One region of the Caulobacter sp. 05L422 genome, then DNA from elsewhere that is predicted to be linked to it. Evidence: riboswitches for the same ligand, from Rfam matches in the RefSeq annotation. Region 1 holds a riboswitch; the other holds the start of a gene.
The links. A riboswitch is a leader RNA that binds a small molecule or an ion and turns the genes downstream of it on or off. The one in region 1 is predicted to bind cobalamin.
Positions count from the first base shown of each region.

Region 2: linked by a shared signal. The riboswitch ahead of metE (5-methyltetrahydropteroyltriglutamate--homocysteine S-methyltransferase) and the one ahead of AC1DMQ_RS23175 (TonB-dependent receptor plug domain-containing protein) in region 1 are both predicted to bind cobalamin.

Region 1 is NZ_JBFTOB010000029.1:29,294-37,832, reverse strand. Features, by position in the region: gene cobO (cob(I)yrinic acid a,c-diamide adenosyltransferase) at 1-541, opposite strand, end outside; gene cobD (threonine-phosphate decarboxylase CobD) at 541-1,524, opposite strand; gene AC1DMQ_RS23175 (TonB-dependent receptor plug domain-containing protein) at 1,527-3,455, opposite strand; cobalamin riboswitch at 3,566-3,777, opposite strand; gene cobU (bifunctional adenosylcobinamide kinase/adenosylcobinamide-phosphate guanylyltransferase) at 3,828-4,343, shown strand; gene AC1DMQ_RS23165 (TauD/TfdA dioxygenase family protein) at 4,435-5,322, shown strand; gene modB (molybdate ABC transporter permease subunit) at 5,390-6,061, opposite strand; gene AC1DMQ_RS23155 (hypothetical protein) at 6,202-6,681, opposite strand; gene AC1DMQ_RS23150 (RNA polymerase sigma factor) at 6,894-7,391, shown strand; gene AC1DMQ_RS23145 (FecR family protein) at 7,489-8,487, shown strand.
Region 2 is NZ_JBFTOB010000032.1:41,556-50,094, forward strand. Features, by position in the region: gene AC1DMQ_RS24265 (CAP domain-containing protein) at 1-120, opposite strand, end outside; gene AC1DMQ_RS24270 (nucleoside 2-deoxyribosyltransferase) at 171-734, shown strand; gene metE (5-methyltetrahydropteroyltriglutamate--homocysteine S-methyltransferase) at 883-3,228, opposite strand; cobalamin riboswitch at 3,347-3,574, opposite strand; gene AC1DMQ_RS24280 (FAD/NAD(P)-binding protein) at 3,719-5,071, shown strand; gene AC1DMQ_RS24285 (tRNA1(Val) (adenine(37)-N6)-methyltransferase) at 5,081-5,761, opposite strand; gene AC1DMQ_RS24290 (polyprenyl synthetase family protein) at 5,980-6,990, shown strand; gene AC1DMQ_RS24295 (hypothetical protein) at 6,992-7,594, shown strand; gene AC1DMQ_RS24300 (FkbM family methyltransferase) at 7,599-8,453, opposite strand.

The DNA.
Region 1 (8,539 bases):
CGGTGACCAGGTCGGCGATCTCCAGCAGTTGCGGCTTGGCGTTGCGGCCGGTCAGGCAGACGTGCTTGTCGTTGGGGCGGGCCTTCAGCACCGCTACCACCTCGTCGATGTCGAGATAGTCGTAGCGCAGGGCGATGTTGATCTCGTCCAGCAGCACGAAATCCAGCTTCGGATCGGCGATCATCTCTTGCGACACCAGCCAGGCGGCCTGGGCGGCGGCGATGTCGCGCTCGCGGTCCTGGGTGTCCCAGGTGAAGCCCTCGCCCATGACCTCGTAGCGGACCTGGTCGGGGAACTTCTTGAAGAACAGGCGCTCGCCGGTCTTCCACTTGCCCTTGATGTACTGGACGACGCCGACCTTCAGGCCCCAGCCCAGGTGGCGGGCCACCATGCCGAAGCCGGCCGAGGACTTGCCCTTGCCGTCGCCGGTGTGGACCAGCAGCAGGCCCTTCTCGAGGGTCTTGGTCTCCATCATCGCCTCGCGCTCGGCCTTGAGGGCCTTCATGGCTTCGGCGTGCTTGGCGTTCAGGTCTTCGGTCATCAGAGGCTCTCCAGGGCGTCGGCGAGGCGGAGCCAATCCTGGTCGGGCCCGGGCAGGCCAAAGCGGATCAGCGTCTCGTCCCAGGGGAAGGGGCGGGTGAGAATCCCGGCCTGGGCCAGGACCTCGAAGCGGCGCGGCGCGTCGGCGGCGCGGGTCAGGCGGAACAGCCGGGTCCCGCCGACGATCTCGAACCCGGCCCGGCGCAGCAGGCTGTCCAGTTGCACCGTGCTTTCGATCAGGCGGCGTCGGGTCTGGCGGGCCCAGTCTGGATCGGCGTAGGCCGCCAGGCCGGCGGCGATCGCCGGACCGGACACCGGCCAGTCGCCCAGCGCCTGGCGGACGCGCGCGGCCAGGGCCGGCTCGGCGACCAGGAAGCCCAGGCGCGCGCCGGCCAGGCCGTAGAACTTGCCGAACGACCGCAGGACCATCAACGACCCGTGGCCCGGTCCGCCGGCCAGGGGCGCGACGGAATAGGCCGGATCGACGTCCATGAAGGCCTCGTCGACCAGCAAGGGGCCTTCGGTCAGATCGACGACCTGGTCGGGCGACAGGACGCGGCCGCTCGGATTGTTCGGATTGACCAGCACCCGCAGGTCGGCGGTCGGATCGCCCGGGTCGACGATCCGCGCGCCCGCCGCGCGCCAGGCGTCGGCGTGGCCGCCATAGGTCCTTGTCGAGATCGCGACCCGTCCGGACGCGAGCAGGCGCGGCAGCAGGCGGATCAGCGCCTCGCTGCCGGCCGCCGCGACCACCCTTGCGGGATGCTCGACACCGAACGCGGCCGCCGCCGCCGTCTCCAGGGCCCGCAGGGACTCCGGATCGGGCAGGCGCGACCAGGTCTCCGGCGAGAGGGCCGGGACCGGATAGGGGCAGGGGTTGATCCCCGTCGACAGGTCGAGCCAGGGCGTCGGCGCGTCCGGCCAGGCCGTCCGCGCCGCGCCGAGGCGTCCGCCGTGGCCGAGAAGGGCCGCCGGCGTCGCCATGGCTAGAACCTCGCCCGCACGCCGGCGAAGGCGCCGCGACCCAGGGTCCCGTAGCGGTAGAGGGTCTCGTACTGCTGGTCGAACAGGTTCTCGACCCGGCCGTACAGCTCGAACGTGTCGTTGATCGGATAGGCGATCCGCACGTCGGTCAGCACGTAGCTCTTCAGCCGCCGGGTGTTGGTCGCGTTGTCGAAGCTGTGGCCGACATACTGCATCGTCACGCCGGCCGTCAGGCCGTTCGGGAGACTCAGTTCCGCGTCGGCGTTGGCGGTCTCGCCGGCCCGGCGCACCAGGTCCTTGCCGTAGTTGGCGCCGGCCGACTTATTGACCGCGTCCATGTTGGTGTAGTTGGCCGACAGGGTCAGAAGCGAACTGACCTCGAAGCTGCCCTCCACCTCGACGCCGTCGGCCTGGGTCTTGGCCGTGTTGGCGTACCCGCCGAAGTTGGGCGGGGTGTTGTTCGATAGGAAGTCGATCTGGTTCTTGGTGTCGCGGCTGAAATAGATGATCGCACCGCGCAGGCGGCCGTCCAGGATGCTGTGCTCGACGCCGATGTCCCAGCTCTTGGCCTCTTCGGGCTTCAGGGCGGTGTTCCCGTAGTCGCTGTACAACTGGTACAGCGACGGGGCCTTGAAGCCTTCGCCGTAGTTGGCGCGGAAGATCGTGGCGCCGTCGTTCAGGCTCCAGGCCGCGCCGGCCTGGTAGGTGGTGGCGCCGCCGAAGGTGTCGTGGTCGTCGTGGCGGACGCCGCCGGTCAGGGTCAGGCCCTCGACGAGCTTGGCCTGCAGCTGGCCATAGACGCTGTCCATGCTGGCCGCATGCCGGCCGGGCGTGGGGTTCGGGTCGAAATCGGACGGCGCGGCGGTGCGGAACCAGGAGCGCTCGGTCTCGGCCCCGAACACCGCGCGCCAGACCGGGTTGATCGTCCAGGTGCCCTGATATTCCAGGCTGTTGTCGGTGCCCCGGGCGTCGAAGGTCTTGGTGGTGACGGCCTGGTCGGGGTTGTAGTTGTCGCGGTCGGTCTGGGTGTACGAATAGCCGACGCGGCTGTTCAGGGCGCCGTCGAAGTTGGACAGGCGCGCGCCCAGATAGCTGACCAGCTCCTTGGTCTTGCCGTACTCGGCGGTGTCGGCGAAGGCGAAGGCCGGGGCGGGGAAGCCGTCGAACTCGTTGCGGCCGGCGGCGTAGGAGACGCGGGCGTCAAGGCTGGCCCAGTCGGTGACGTTCAGGTCCACCCGGCCGCTGACGGCGGTGTTGCGGTAGCCGTCCTTCTCCTTGCCGCCCATGGCTTCGTCGAAGTTGGAGACGCCGGCGGTGGTGTAGGACCCGCCCGCCAGGCGCCAACCGCCCCAGGCGCCGCCGGCCCCGACGCCGACGCGGGCATAGGCCGTGGCGCGCGAGCCGCCTTCGATCACGGCGTCGCCCGACAGCGGACCGTCCGGGGTCTTGGTGATCATGCTGACCACGCCGCCGATGGCCTGGCTGCCCCACAGGGTGGATTGCGGACCGCGCAGCACCTCGATGCGGTCGACGTCGCCGGCCAGCAGGGTGGCGAAGTTGTAGCCGCCGCCGGTCGAGGACGGGTCGTTCAGCTTGACGCCGTCGATCAGCACGGCGGTCTGGTCGGTCTCTGCGCCGCGGATGCGCACCTGGGTCGAACCGCCCACGCCGCCGTTGCGGGTGACGGTGACGCCGGGGGTCCGCGACAGCAGGTCGGAGACCACGACGGCCTGACGCTGGCGCAGGGTCTCGGCGGTGATGACGGTCATGCTGACCGGGACTTCGGACAGCTTGTCGGCGGCGCGGCCGGCGGTGACGACCACCTGGTCGACCGCGTTGGCGTCATCGATGGTCTCGGCGGCCAGCACTTGGCTCGGCAGGGCGAGAACGGGAAGGGCGGCCACCAGGGCCAGGACGGAAATCGAGCGCATTTTCAAATCCTCCGTGCGCAGCAACGAAGGCTGGCCCGAAGATTCGGACCGGCCTGACGATGTCGCCTCGGGGGAAAAGAACCCCATCGTACGGCGCACCCCGGCCGGACGAAGGACGACCGCGACGGGCAGGTCTCCTGGCTCGCGGGTCAATGCCGGTGCGTGTCGCCTTCCCAGCCGCTTTCCCCAGGTGTTCTTGGGAAGAAAGGCCAGTGGCTAATGACACGCGGGCTCGCCGCTTACAGTTGCGGGGGCAGCCCGGGTTTCACACCCGAGTTCCCTTTTCATCCTCTTTCGAGGAACCTGTCGCGAGAGCTGCACTATATGTTGCGCCGCACACGGTCAATCTGACTGGGCAATCTGGAGCGCGTCTTGCCGTTTACCCTCGTCCTGGGCGGAGCCCGATCCGGCAAGAGCGCCTTCGCCCAGGCGGCCGCCGAGGCGCTGGCCGCCGAATCCGGCGGTCGGCTGGTCATGGTGGCCACGGCCCAGGCCTTCGATTCGGAGATGGTCGAGCGCATCGACCGGCACCGCCAGGATCGCGGCCCGGCCTGGACGACGCTCGAGGCCCCGCTGGACCTGGCCGGCGCGCTGGACGGCCTGGGGGCCGGCGACGTGGTCGTGGTCGACTGCCTGACCCTGTGGCTTTCCAACCTGATGCTCGACGAGCGGGACGTGGCGGCGGCCATGGCCCAACTGGTCGCCGGCGTGGAGCGGTTCGAGGGGAGGTTGTGGCTGGTGTCCAACGAGGTCGGGTTCGGTATCGTGCCCGACAACGCCCTGGCGCGGCGGTTCCGCGACGAGGCCGGGCGGCTGCACCAGGCACTGGCGCAGGTCGCCGACGCGGTGACCCTGGTGGTGGCGGGGCTTACGCTGCGCCTGAAGTGAGAAAAACTCCATTGAGCGCTGATATCCCACGTCTAAGGTGTGGATAAGCAGCGGCCGCCCGCGGAGACGGGTGGTGCTCCAAGAGGACGCCATGAACGCCATTGCCCCCATCACCGCTTCCGAAGCGCCCGACTACGCCGGCCTGACGGTCACCCCCGCCGGTCCCGTCCTGGGGGCCGAGATCTCGGGCCTGGACATGCGCCAGCCTCTAGCTCCCGAGATCGTGGCGGCGATCCGGACGGCGCTGCTGCGGCACAAGGTGGTGTTCTTCCGCGACCAGGACATAAGCCATGAGGATCACGTCCGTTTCGGCCGATATTTCGGGGACTTGGAGGGGCATCCTGTCACCGCTCATGTCCCAGGGTTTCCCGAGATCCTGCACATCGAGGCCGCCGACGGCATGAAGCTGCGCGAGGAGATCGTGCCGATCGTCCGCGTCGCCAACAAGTGGCACACCGACGTCACCTTCCGCCCCGCGCCGTCGATGGGCGGGGTGCTGCGCATGCGGCACATGCCGCCGCTGGGCGGCGACACCCTGTTCGCCGACACGGCCGCCATCTATCGCGACCTGCCGCAGACGCTGAAAGACCAGCTGGCGACCCTGAGCGCCGAGCACGACATCCTGCAGAGCTACGGCTACCGGGTCGACGAGGCCAAGCGGCAGGAGCTGCGCGCGGCCCACCCGGTGCAGGCCCATCCGGTGGTCCGCACCCATCCGGAGACCGGCGAGAAGCACCTGTTCGTCAACAAGGTCTTCACGACCCGGATCCTGGGCCTGCCCGAGGACGAGGCCGCCAAGCTGCTGGCCGACCTGCTGGAGCGGGTGAAGACCCCCGAATACCAGGTCCGCTTCCGCTGGACGCCCAACGCCATCGTCTTCTGGGACAACCGCGCCACCCAGCACTACGCCATCCTCGACTACTGGCCGCAGGAACGCATCGTCGAGCGGGTGACGATCCAGGGCGACGTCCCGTTCTGAAGCGACCTTAGCTTGGCTGTGAAATCGGCAGGGAAGCCAGTGGGTTGTCGCGAAGTCCGGTGGGCGATCAGGAGCGCGAGGCGCGCGTGTCGACCCGGCGTTCCATCAGCAGCAGGCTGAGCATCACCAGGAAGGCGAACACCAGCAGCGCGCCCGCAAGCTGGTGGGCCTTGGTCCACTCCAGGGTCTCGACCAGCCGATAAATCTCGATCGACAGCACCTCGGTCTGGCCCGGAATGCCGCCGCCCAGCATCATCACCACGCCGAACTCGCCGATCGTGTGGGCGAAGACCAGCAGGGCGGCGACGGCGTAGCCCGGCAGGGCCAACGGCAGGGCCACCTTGCGGAACGCGCTCCAGGGCGAGGCGCCCAGGGTGGCGGCGGCCTCCAGCGGCTCGTCGCCGATGGCGATGAAGGCGTTGCGCAGCGGCTGGACCGCGAACGGCAGCGAATAGATCAGCGAGCCGATCACCAGCCCCTGGAAGGTGAAGGCCAGGGTGCGGACCCCGAACGGATGCAACAACGCGATCAACGGGCTCTGCGGGCCCAGGGCGATCAGCAGGTAGAAGCCCAGGGCGGTCGGGGGCAGGACGATCGGCAGGGCGACCAGGGCACCGACCGGCGTCTTCCATGGCGAGCGTCCGCGCGCCAGCCACCAGGCCAGGGGCGTGGCCAGGATCAGCAGCAGGATGGTGGTGATCCCGGCCAGCTTGGCCGTCAGCCACGCGATCTCGAGCATGGTCAGCGGACCCGGAATTCGATCGGCGGCGGACGTTTCTGCATGGCTTTGGTCCGGGCGGGCGTCGGGCTATGTAGTCGAGCTACATAACGAGCTTTCGCGCCCGAGTCACCCTCGCGCCGTCCCTACAATACCGCCAGCTAGTGGACGGTCGCCCGCTCGGGCGGCGGTTCGCCCGGTCCGGCGCCTTGCTCCTCGCGCAGGCGGACGGGCAGGGGATAGCCGTCGACCCTCAGGGCCGCGTTCAGGGCGCGCGCCAGCACCATGGTCGGCTGCGAATCGACCAGCAGCGGTTCGAGCAGGGCCTCGCCGGCCGCGGTCGCGGTTCCCGCCAGGCCGCACGACACCATCAGCCGCTGCTCGTCCGTCGAGATGCCGCCGCAGGCCGGACATTCCACCTGGATCGGCCGGCGCAGGCTGGCCTCGACCGCCTGCATCCAGGCGACGAACAGCCCGCCTGTCCGGTTCGACGACCGAAACGCCAGGGCCTGGGCGACCAGGCGGGTGGGATGCTCGCCCGCCGACCTCAACGCCGCCCATTGCCGCATGGCGCTCAGGAGCAGCCTTTCGCCGACGGTCGGGCCGGAAGTCCATCGAAGCGCTGCGGTGTCGGGAGTCATGGCGACCTCTGCCGGGAGGATGTCGCGTCCGTTGTTGCGACTGGTTCGCAATATCTAGTCCCCGAAGTTGTTGAGAGTCAATCGCAACAACAACATCCGGTATGCTGGACCGGCGACCGTCAGCGGCCTAGGTTAAGGAGCCGTCGCAACCTGTTCGCCGCACTGAGTCTTTGGAGTCCGCGCTGTCCGCCCCACCTTCGACGATCACGCCGATGACCCGGCTGTACGGCGAGAAGCGGGCCAATCTGGTGCGCGTCTTCGCCGTGAAACTGCGCTCGGTCAGCGAAGCCGAGGACCTGATCCAGGACCTGTTCCTCAAGGTGCAGGCGCTTGGCGACCTCGAGGTCGAAGGCGACGGCTCGGCGTTGCTGTTCCGCATGGCCAACAACCTGATGCTGGACCGGCTGCGCAGCCAGAACCGCGCCAGCGCGCGTGATGGTGGATGGCGCAGCCTTCAGGGCGCTGTGCTGGGCGACCAGCAGGTGGCCGACGTTCCCTCGGCCGAGGAGGTCGTGGCCAGCCGGCAGCGCCTGAAGCTGATGATGGCGGCGCTGGAGACCCTGCCGCCGCAGGTGGCCCGCGCGTTCAAGCTTCACAAGCTGGAAGGTCTCAGTCACGCTGAGACCGCCGTCGCGATGGGAGTCAGCCGCAGTTCGGTCGAAAAGCATGTAAGCGCGGCCTTGAAGGCGCTGATGGCTAAGTTGTCATGAGGGCGATTATTGTTTCTGGAACGGCTTTTGGAGGTTCCGCCGCCTTGGTGACGTCTTATCCTTGCGAGGACGCCGCGTGGCGTCAGGACGGAGCGAAATGACGCGTCCCCAAACGGACATCGACGCCGAGATCGCCGAGGCCGCGATCGACTGGCTGGTCCGCCTGCAGGGCGAGACGGTCACCGAGCGCGACTGGCTGGATTTCGACGCCTGGCTGACGGCCTCGCCCGTCCATGCCCAGGCCTACGACGCCGTGCTCGCCTTCGACCACCGCCTGGATCTGGACGCGCGCCTCGCGGAGGGCGCGCCGATCGGCGCTCCCCTGGTCGCCTCCAACGTGGTCCCGCTGCGGCCGGCGCGACGCGCCTGGCTCTGGTCGGCGGGGGCGGCGATCGCCGCGACCTTCGTCGCCGGCGCGATCCTGCTGCCCAACGGCGGCCTGATGGGCGTGCACGAAACCACCTATTCGACCGGCGTCGGCGAACGCCGGACGATCGCGCTGGAGGACGGCTCGCGGATCGAGATGAACGCCGCCTCGCGCCTGACGGTGCGGTTCGAGCGCAATGCGCGCCGTGTCCACCTGGGCGACGCCCAGGCGTTCTTCGACGTGGCCAAGGATACTTCGCGTCCGTTCCTGATCTCGGCGGGCGACACCCAGGTGCGCGTCGTCGGCACGCAGTTCGATGTCCGGCATCGCGACGGACAGGTGGCGGTCAACGTCCAGCGCGGTCTGGTCGAGGTGCGTCCCAACCTGTCCAGCGACGCCGCGTCGTTCCGGCTGCGGCCGGGGCAGGGGCTTTCCCACCGCAAGGGCCGGACCGACGATGCGCGGCTCTCGACGGTGGCCGTCGAAGAGGTCGCGGGCTGGCGTCAGGGCCGGCTGATCTATCGCGATCAGCCGCTTTCGCAGATCGCCGGCGACATGAACCGGCTTTTCCCGCGTCCGGTGAAGCTGGGCGACGCCGAGGCCGCCAATATGCGACTTTCCGGCGTGTTGATCGTCGATGAACAGGATGCGATGGTCGATCGACTGTCACACCTGCTTCCCGTCCGAACGACGACGACCAAAGACGCTATCGTGATCCGGGCGCGCTAAGCCTTGCTGACGGGCCTGGAATCGTTCGATGCGCGAAGCTTGAGCTCTAGGG
Region 2 (8,539 bases), on a different contig from region 1:
GCGGTCATAGGCCAGCCAGGGGTCGCTGATGGCGGCCCCCGCGGGGTTGGGGGCGAGGCTGGGCATGACCAGGGCGGAAGCGGTCGCGGCGATCAGAGTGCGGCGGTTTGGGGCGATCATGGTCCTCAAGGCGGTTGACAGCGTCCCGTTTCGGCAAGCTCTAAGGGTCTATGAGACCCGTACGTTCCATTTGGCTGGCCGGACCCGAACCTTGGCTTCCCGACGCCGAGGCCCAAGCCGCGCGCCAACGCGCCCTCTGCCTGGATAACGGCTTCACCGGCCTGACCGCTCCCGCCATCGTCGAGACCCAGGCCGACAATGTCGAGATCCAGGCCCGGGAACTCTACGCCGAGAGAATGGCCAAGCTGCGGCAGGCCGACGCCGGGATCATCAATCTGACGCCGTTCCGCGGTCCCTCCTGCGCCAGCGCCGCCGCGTTCGAGGCCGGGGTGCTGGCCGGGCTGGGCCGGCCGGTCATGGCCTATGTGAACGTTTCCGACGAGAGCGAGGCCGAATATGTCGACCGGGTCGAGGTGCATGTCGGCGCCCAGCGCGACGAGCACGGCGTCTGGCGCGACGGAGACGGCTGCGTGGTCGAGGACTTCGGCCTGCCCGAGACCCTGATGCTGTGGGCCGAGGCCCGTCGGCTGTTCGTGATCATCACCGACGACCCGCTCCACGACCTGACGGGCCTGGAGATGTGCCTGGAGGCGCTGGCGCTGTACGCGGAGTAGGGCGGCTCACGCACTTGCCCCCACCTGGCGGCTTCGCCGCCTGTCCGCCCCCATAGGGGGCGGAGGACGCCGCGCTCAAGAGCCTCTTCCCCCTATGGGGGAAGACGATCGCGAAGCGATCCGTAGGGGGCAAGTGGTGATGAGCGAGCTACCCGGCCGCCAACGCCGCCAGCGCCGCCCGCGCGGCCTTGGCCGCCGCCACCATGTTGACCAGGGCGGGGCGCACCTCGTCCCACTTGCGGGTCTTCAGGCCGCAGTCGGGATTGACCCACAGCTGGCTCGGCGAGAGGCGGCGGCCCGCCGTGGTCAGCAGGGCGACCATCTCCTCCGAGCCCGGCACGCGCGGCGCGTGGATGTCGTAGACGCCAGGCCCGATCTCCGCCGGATAGGCGTAGGCCTCGAAGGCGTCCAGCAGCTCCATCTTCGAGCGCGCGGTCTCGATGGAGATGACGTCGGCGTCCATCGCCCCGATCGCGGCGATGATGTCGTTGAACTCCGAATAGCACATGTGGGTGTGGATCTGGGTCTCGTCGCGGACGCCCGAGGCCGTCAGGCGGAAGGCCTCGACCGCCCAGTCCAGATAGGCCTGGCGGTCGGCGCGGCGCAGGGGCAGGCCCTCGCGCAGGGCCGCCTCGTCGATCTGGATGACCTTGGCGCCGGCCGCCTCCAGGTCGACCACCTCGTCGCGGATCGCCAGGGCGATCTGCCGGCAGGTCTGGCTGCGCGGGATGTCGTCGCGGACGAACGACCACTGCAGGATGGTGACCGGGCCGGTCAGCATGCCCTTCATCGGCCGGTCGGTCAGCGACTGGGCGTAGCGCCACCACTCCACCGTCATCGCCCTGGGCCGCGACACGTCGCCGAAGATGATCGGCGGCCGCACGCAGCGCGAGCCGTACGACTGCACCCAGGCGTGCTTGGTGAACACGAAGCCGGCCAGCTGCTCGCCGAAGTACTGGACCATGTCGTTGCGCTCGAACTCGCCATGCACCAGCACGTCGAGGTCGATCTCCTCCTGCCAGGCCACCGCGGCGGCGGTCTCCTCACGCAGGAACACTTGGTAGTCGGCGTCGGCCAGGGCGCCCTTGGCGTGGGCGCTGCGGGCCTTGCGCACGGCGCTGGTCTGGGGGAACGAGCCGATCGTGGTCGTCGGCAGCGGCGGCAGGTTCAGGCGCGCCTGCTGCAGGGCGATGCGCTGGGAGAACGCCGCGCCGCGCCGGGCGTCGTCAGAGGTCACGGCCGCCAACCGCGCCTGGACGGCGGGGTCGTGGATGCTGGGCGAGGCGCGACGGGCGGCGGCGGCCTTGGACGCGGCCTCCAGGGCGGGGCGGACGGCGTCGCGACCTTCGTTCAGGGCCTTGGCCAGGACGGCCAGCTCCTCGATCTTCTGGACGGCGAAGGCCAGCCATTGGCGAACCTCCGGATCCAGGGCCGTCTCCAGCTCCAGGTCGATCGGCGTGTGCAGCAGCGAGCACGACGGGGCCAGGACGACGCGGTCGCCGCCGCGCTTGGAGACGATCGGGTCCAGCCGGTCGAGCAGGGCCTCCAGGTCGGCGCGCCAGACGTTGCGGCCGTCGATCACGCCCAACGACAGCACCAGGCCCTCGCGGGCCGCCGACAGCACGGCGTCCAGTTGCTCGGGCGCGCGGGCCAGATCGACGTGCAGGCCGTCGACCGGCAGGTTGGCGGCGGTCGACAGGTTGTCGCCATAGGCTCCGAAATAACTGGTCAGCATGATGCGCAGGCCCGGCGTGGCGTGGGTCAGCAGGCCATAGGCCCGGCGCAGCTCGCCGCGCTCGAATTCGGTCAGGTCCAGCGCCAGGCAGGGCTCGTCGATCTGCACCCAGTCGGCGCCGGCCGCCATCAGGCGCTGCAGGACCTCGACATAGACGGGGATCAGCGAGGACAGCAGCGACAGCGTCGAGAAGTCCGGATCACGGGTCTTGGCGAGCTTCAGGAAGGTGACCGGACCCAGCAGCACCGGGCGGGTGCGGATCCCCAGGGCCTTGGCTTCCAGGAACTCGTCGATCGGCTTGGTCGAGGACAAGGCGAAGACCTGGCCGCGCGACACCTCGGGGGTCAGGTAGTGGTAGTTGGTGTCGAACCACTTGGTCATCTCCATGGCGGGCAAGCCGGCGCCATGGGCGTGGAGATGGCCGTGCTCGCAGACCTCGGCCTGGCCCTGGGTCCCCCGCGCCATGGCGAAGTAGGTCGCGGTGTCGACCGGTCCGCCGGCCTGGCCGTAGGCGGCCGGGATGGCGCCGACCATCACGCTGGCGTCCAGCACGTGGTCGTAGAGCGAGAAGTCGTTGCTGGGCACGTGATCCACGCCCAGGGCCTTCTGGCGGGCCCAGGCCTTGGCGCGCAACTCGGCGGCCGCGGCCAGCAGGGAAGGGGCGTCGATCTTGCCGGCCCAGTGGTCCTCGAGCGCGAGCTTCAGCTCGCGGCGGGGGCCGATGCGGGGAAAGCCCAGGGTGGCGACGGTGACGGTCATTTCAAAAAGCCTCTGCCGGTGTGATGGCGGGAGGCTGATCGGGGCGCGCGGTCGGCCGCGCACGGGTGCTCACGCCCCGGTCACGCCTTGCAAGCGACCAGACCGGGCACCCCGCCGGAGGACGTTATCTGTCGGGGCAGGTCTCCTGGCTCACGGGTCAGCGCCCCTGTCCTGGCCTTCCCGACACGCCACCGATCCAGCTTCGGCGCGTCAGTGACACGTAACGGACAGCGGCTCGCCGCTCACAGTTGCGGGGGCAGCGCCGGATTCGGGTTTTCAGGCCCTCACCGACTTCCCTCTTAGCTCCGGACGCGAGCGTCCGCAGACCACGACGAGCATAGGAAGCGCCCGTTCCGCCCGATCGTCAAGAGGGATATAAAGATATCCTTATATGATTTTCCGAGCGTCGGAGGCCGAAGCGAAAGAATGGGATCGACCGGTCAGGCGGGGTCGATCACAATGTCTTCCAATCTGGTAGGATTTAAGCCGCGTGAGACCTTCATCGACCATCGCCGTCGTCGGCGCCGGCTTCAGCGGCGTCATGACGGCCCTTCATCTGCTGCGCCAGGACGCCGCCGTGAAGGTCGTGCTGGTCGAGCGCCGCAGTCCGCTTGGCCTTGGGGCGGCCTACGCGACCGACAATCCGCGCCATCGGCTCAATGTCCGGGCCGGCAACATGAGCGCGTGGCCGGATCAGCCCAACGCGTTCGTCGACTGGCTGGCGGCTCAGGGGCGCGACGTGGGGCCGGGCGGATTCGCGACCCGCGGAGACTACGGCGCCTACCTCCAGAGTCTGCTGGCCGGGGTCGCCGAGGGGCCCGAGGCGGCGGGCCGGCTGGTGATCACGCCCGACGAGATCACCGCGATCACGCGCTCCGGCGACGGCTGGCGCCTGACCTGCGGGATGGGGCGCACGCTGAGCGCGGACGCGGTGGTGCTGGCGCTCGGCAATCCGCCGCCATCGCGGCCCGAGGGCGTCGATCGGGACTTCGCCGAATCCGATCTCTACGTCGCCGATCCGTGGCGCTGGGAGCCGCGCGTTCCAGAGGGAGACGCGCCGATCCTGCTTCTGGGCTCAGGCCTGACTATGGTCGACGTGGCCCTGGCGCTGGACGAGGCGCGCCCCGGGCAGTCCTTCGTCGCCCTGTCGCGACGCGGACTGACCCCGCTGCGGCACGACGGCGCGCCGCCGGTCACGCTTCCGCCGCCGCCGTCGCCCTTGGCGGGGCCGTCGCGAACCCTGGCCTGGCTGCGGTCGGCGGCGGAGCGGCATGGGTGGCGCACCGCCATCGACGCCCTTCGGCCCGTGACCAAGGCGCTATGGCGCGGATGGAGCCTCCAGCAGCGGACCCGCTTCCTGCGCCACGGGCGGGCGTTCTGGGACGTGCACCGGCATCGCCTGGCCCCTCAGGTGGCGGCGCATATCGACCACATGCGCCGGACGGGACGCCTAAGGGTCATCGCGGGGCGGCTGGAGCGCGTCGACGCCGCCCGGGATCAAGGTTTCGCCGTGACCTGGCGTCCACGCGGCTCGGCGCGATCCGAGCGGTTCGAGGCCGGCCTGCTGGTCAACTGCACCGGTCCGGCGGCGAGCCTGGCGCGATCGTCCGAGCCCTTGCTGGCGTCGCTGTCGGAACAGGGGCTGGTCCGGCCCGATCCCTTGGGTCTGGGCGTCGATGTGGACGTCGATCATCGCGTGATCGCCGTGTCCGGCCAGGCGCAGCCCACGCTGTTCGCGGTCGGGCCGATGACGCGCGGCGCGCTCTGGGAAATCAACGCCGTGCCGGACATCCGCGTCCAGGCCGTCGAGGTCGCTCAGGGCGTGATCCGGGCGCTGCGATGACGCCGCGCGTCACCAGCCCAGGGCCGAGTCGCCGCGCAGGATCGCCTCGGCCGCCGCCGAATGGCCCGCGCCCTCTCGCTCATGCAGCACCAGAGGCGGCAGAAGGACCAGCGGCGCCTTGCCGGTCTTGATCGCCCGCACGATCACCCGCTTGGCCGGAGCGTCGGCGAAGGGGGCGACGGGGCGGATCTTGAACGAGCCGGCCTTGGGCGCCAGCAACGCGAGAATGTCGGCCAGGCGGTCGGCGCGGTGGATCAGGGTGATGGTCCCGCCCTCGCGCACCGCCTTCAGGCAGAACGCCGTCCAGGCCGCCAGCCCGCCGTCGGCCATCCAGGCGCCGGATTTCTCGGGGGAGGGCGCGCGCAGAGCGGCGGGATCGTCGAAAAAGGGCGGATTGCTGATCGCCGCATCGAACACCGGCAGGTCCAGGGCGCGAAAGCCGCGCTCGACCTCGCCGCCGACGATCTCGACCCGATCGGTCATTTCGTTGAGCGCGACATTGCCCCGGGCCAGGTCGGCGGCCGCGGAATCGCGCTCCAGCCCGACGAATCGGGCTTCCGGACACCGGCTCGCCGCCGCCAGCAGGGCGCCGCCAACCCCGCAACCGGCCTCGATCACCCGTTCGCCGGGATCCGCGTCGCAGGCCGCCGCCAGCAGGGCCGCGTCCATGCCCGCGCGATAGCCCGCCACGGGCTGACGCAGCCTTACGCGGCCGTTCAGGACGGCGTCTTCGGTGACCCCCGAGGGTTCCGGAGGGGCTGGTATCTCGTCCGGCAACGTTTCAAGCCTTGTGCTCGCCTTGACCCTGACCTATCCCGCCAGCATTGTCGCTCGCAACGGCTGATCAAGCCCAAGGGACGCGAGGCGCACGCCGACCGCCGGCGGGCGTCAGCAGGGAGAGTATGGTTTTGGACGCAGCTGCAGCGACCCTCGCCCGGGAGCCGGGATCGGTGGATCGTCTCGTGCGGCTGGCCGCCGCCGACATGGCCGGGGTCGACGCCCTGATCACCGCGCGCATGCAGAGCGAGGTTCCGGTCATTCCCGCCCTGGCCGAGCACCTGATCGCCGCCGGCGGCAAGCGCCTGCGTCCGCTGCTGACCGTGGCCGCCGCCCGCCTGGCCGGGTCGGACAACGCCGCCTGCCTGAAGCTGGCCGCCGCCGTCGAGTTCATCCACACCGCCACCCTGCTGCACGACGACGTGGTCGACGGCAGCCAGCTGCGGCGCGGCAAGGTCGCGGCCCACCTGATCTGGGGCGCGGCCCAAAGCGTGCTGGTCGGCGACTTCCTGTTCGCCCGGGCCTTCGAGCTGATGGTCGAGACCAACTCGATGAAGGCGCTGGAGATCCTGGCCAAGGCCAGCCGCGTCATCGCCGAGGGCGAGGTGCTGCAGCTCACCCGCAGCCACGACCTGAACCTCTCCCAGGCGCTGTATCTGGAGATCATTTCCGCCAAGACCGCCGAACTGTTCGCGGCGGCGTCGGAAGCCGGCGGCGTCTCGGCAGGCGTGTCACCGGACCAATCCGACAATCTGCGCGCCTATGGCATGAACCTCGGGATCGCCTTCCAACTGGCCGACGACGCCCTGGACTACGGCGGCGCCACCGAAGCCCTGGGCAAGAACGCCGGCGACGACTTCCGCGAAGGCAAGGCCACCCTGCCGCTGCTGCTGGCCATCGCCCGCTCGGGTCCGCGCGAGGCCGAGTTCTGGGAACGGGCCATCGGCCGCCGCGAGCAGACCGAAGCCGACTTCCGCCGGGCCCGCGAACTGATCGTCGGCACCGGGGCCCTGGAGGCCACGCTCGACCTGGCCGCCAGCTACGCCGACAAGGCCAAGGCGGCGCTGTCGGGCTTCCCGGCCAACGACTGGCGCGCCAGCCTGGAAAGCCTGGCCGACTTCGCGGTCAGCCGGCGAACCTGACATGACCTGGGCGGGGGGGAACAAGACCAGCAACATGCTTCCGCTGCCGCCGGAAGGTCCGCTGCCGTCCCTGAACACCGTTCTGAAGGCCACGCCGGCAAATCCCAGCGGGGATCCCCACGGTCATGCCCACCAGGCCGGCGAGGCGGCCGGCCAGGTGATCGGCGGCGGCCTGGGCGTTCTGGTTGGCTTCAGTGTCCTGCTGTTGATGTTCGGCCCCGTGCTTTGGGTGCCGCTGTGGGCGGCCTTTTCGGCGGGCGTGCGGGTCAAGGCCCTGGCGCACAACGGCTGGCTGACGGCCGGGGCGGCGATCGCCGCCGGCCTGGCCGTGGCCTTCGTGCAGTTCCTGCTGCTGGTCCAGAAGAGCCCGCTGCTGCGCTATCCGGCCGTGCTGCTGTTCTCGCTGGCCTGGGTGGGCGGGCTGTGGCTGGAGCTGACCGCCCCGCCGCACAACTGGCTGGTCCCGCCGCCTTGGCACGCGCCGGGGCCCTGGGCGATGGCGATCGTCGGCGTCGGCACGGTGATCTATGCCGGGCTCTACCTGCTGATCCTCACGCGCTTCGGCAAGGGCCGATGGGCGCGCAAGTGGCAGCTGATCAAGTAGGCGCTTAAGCCTTCGCCTTCAGGCACAGGTCCAGGTGGGTGCCGTTGTCGTCCTCGACGTGACGCTTCCAGGCCGCGTCGACATTGGCGATCACCTCGGCGGGCGTCGCGCCCTTCACGGCCTCGCGCTTCTTCTTGCGGTGCAGGATCTCGACGCCGTAGCCCAGGTCCAGGAAGAAGCTCAGCAGGGCCGAACCCTCGGCGCGCGAGGTCTCGGCCTGGAAGCGCGGCGAATATTCCAGGAACGTGATCGGCTTCTGCTCGGCCATGAAGGCCTTGGCGCCCATGAAAGCGCGATATTCCATGCCCTCGATGTCGATCTTCATCACGTCGACCTTGCCCAGCTCCCCGCGCAGCAGGTCGATCGGCACGACCGGCGCGAAATCGTAGTCGCTCAGGTCGTCCGGCGCGGCCTGGCCCGAGGGCTCCAGCTGGTGGTTGTTGTGCATGGTCTGGCGACGCAGGAAGGCCGTCTCCAGCTTGTCGGACACGCCCACCAGGATCAGGCGGATGTTGTCGATGGCGTTGGTCTTGGCGCTTTCGAGGATCACCCGGCCGTTGCCGGGGCTCATCTCGATGGCGATCACCCGACCGGTCGGCCCGACCTTCTTGCCGGCCGGCAGGGCGAAGGCGCCCCAGCTGGCGCCGACGTCCAGCACGGTCATGCCGGGCTTCAGGGTCTGCAGGAAATAGTCCAGCACCCAGGGCTCGTAGTCCTTGCCGTCCAGCAGCTGCTTGGTGATCACCCAGTGGTCGGGCATGCGGAACGTGCAGCCGCGGAACTTCACCGAAGTGGGGACGGGGGCGGCGCCGACCGGCAGCGAGATCGCCTGGTGCTTCTTCTTGCGGAACAGACCCATGGAGCCCTCGTGAGCGCGGCGCTTTGGAATCAAGCGCGGCGGCTTTGTTTCTGGGCCGACACATAGCGATAGCTTGTGGCAAGGTC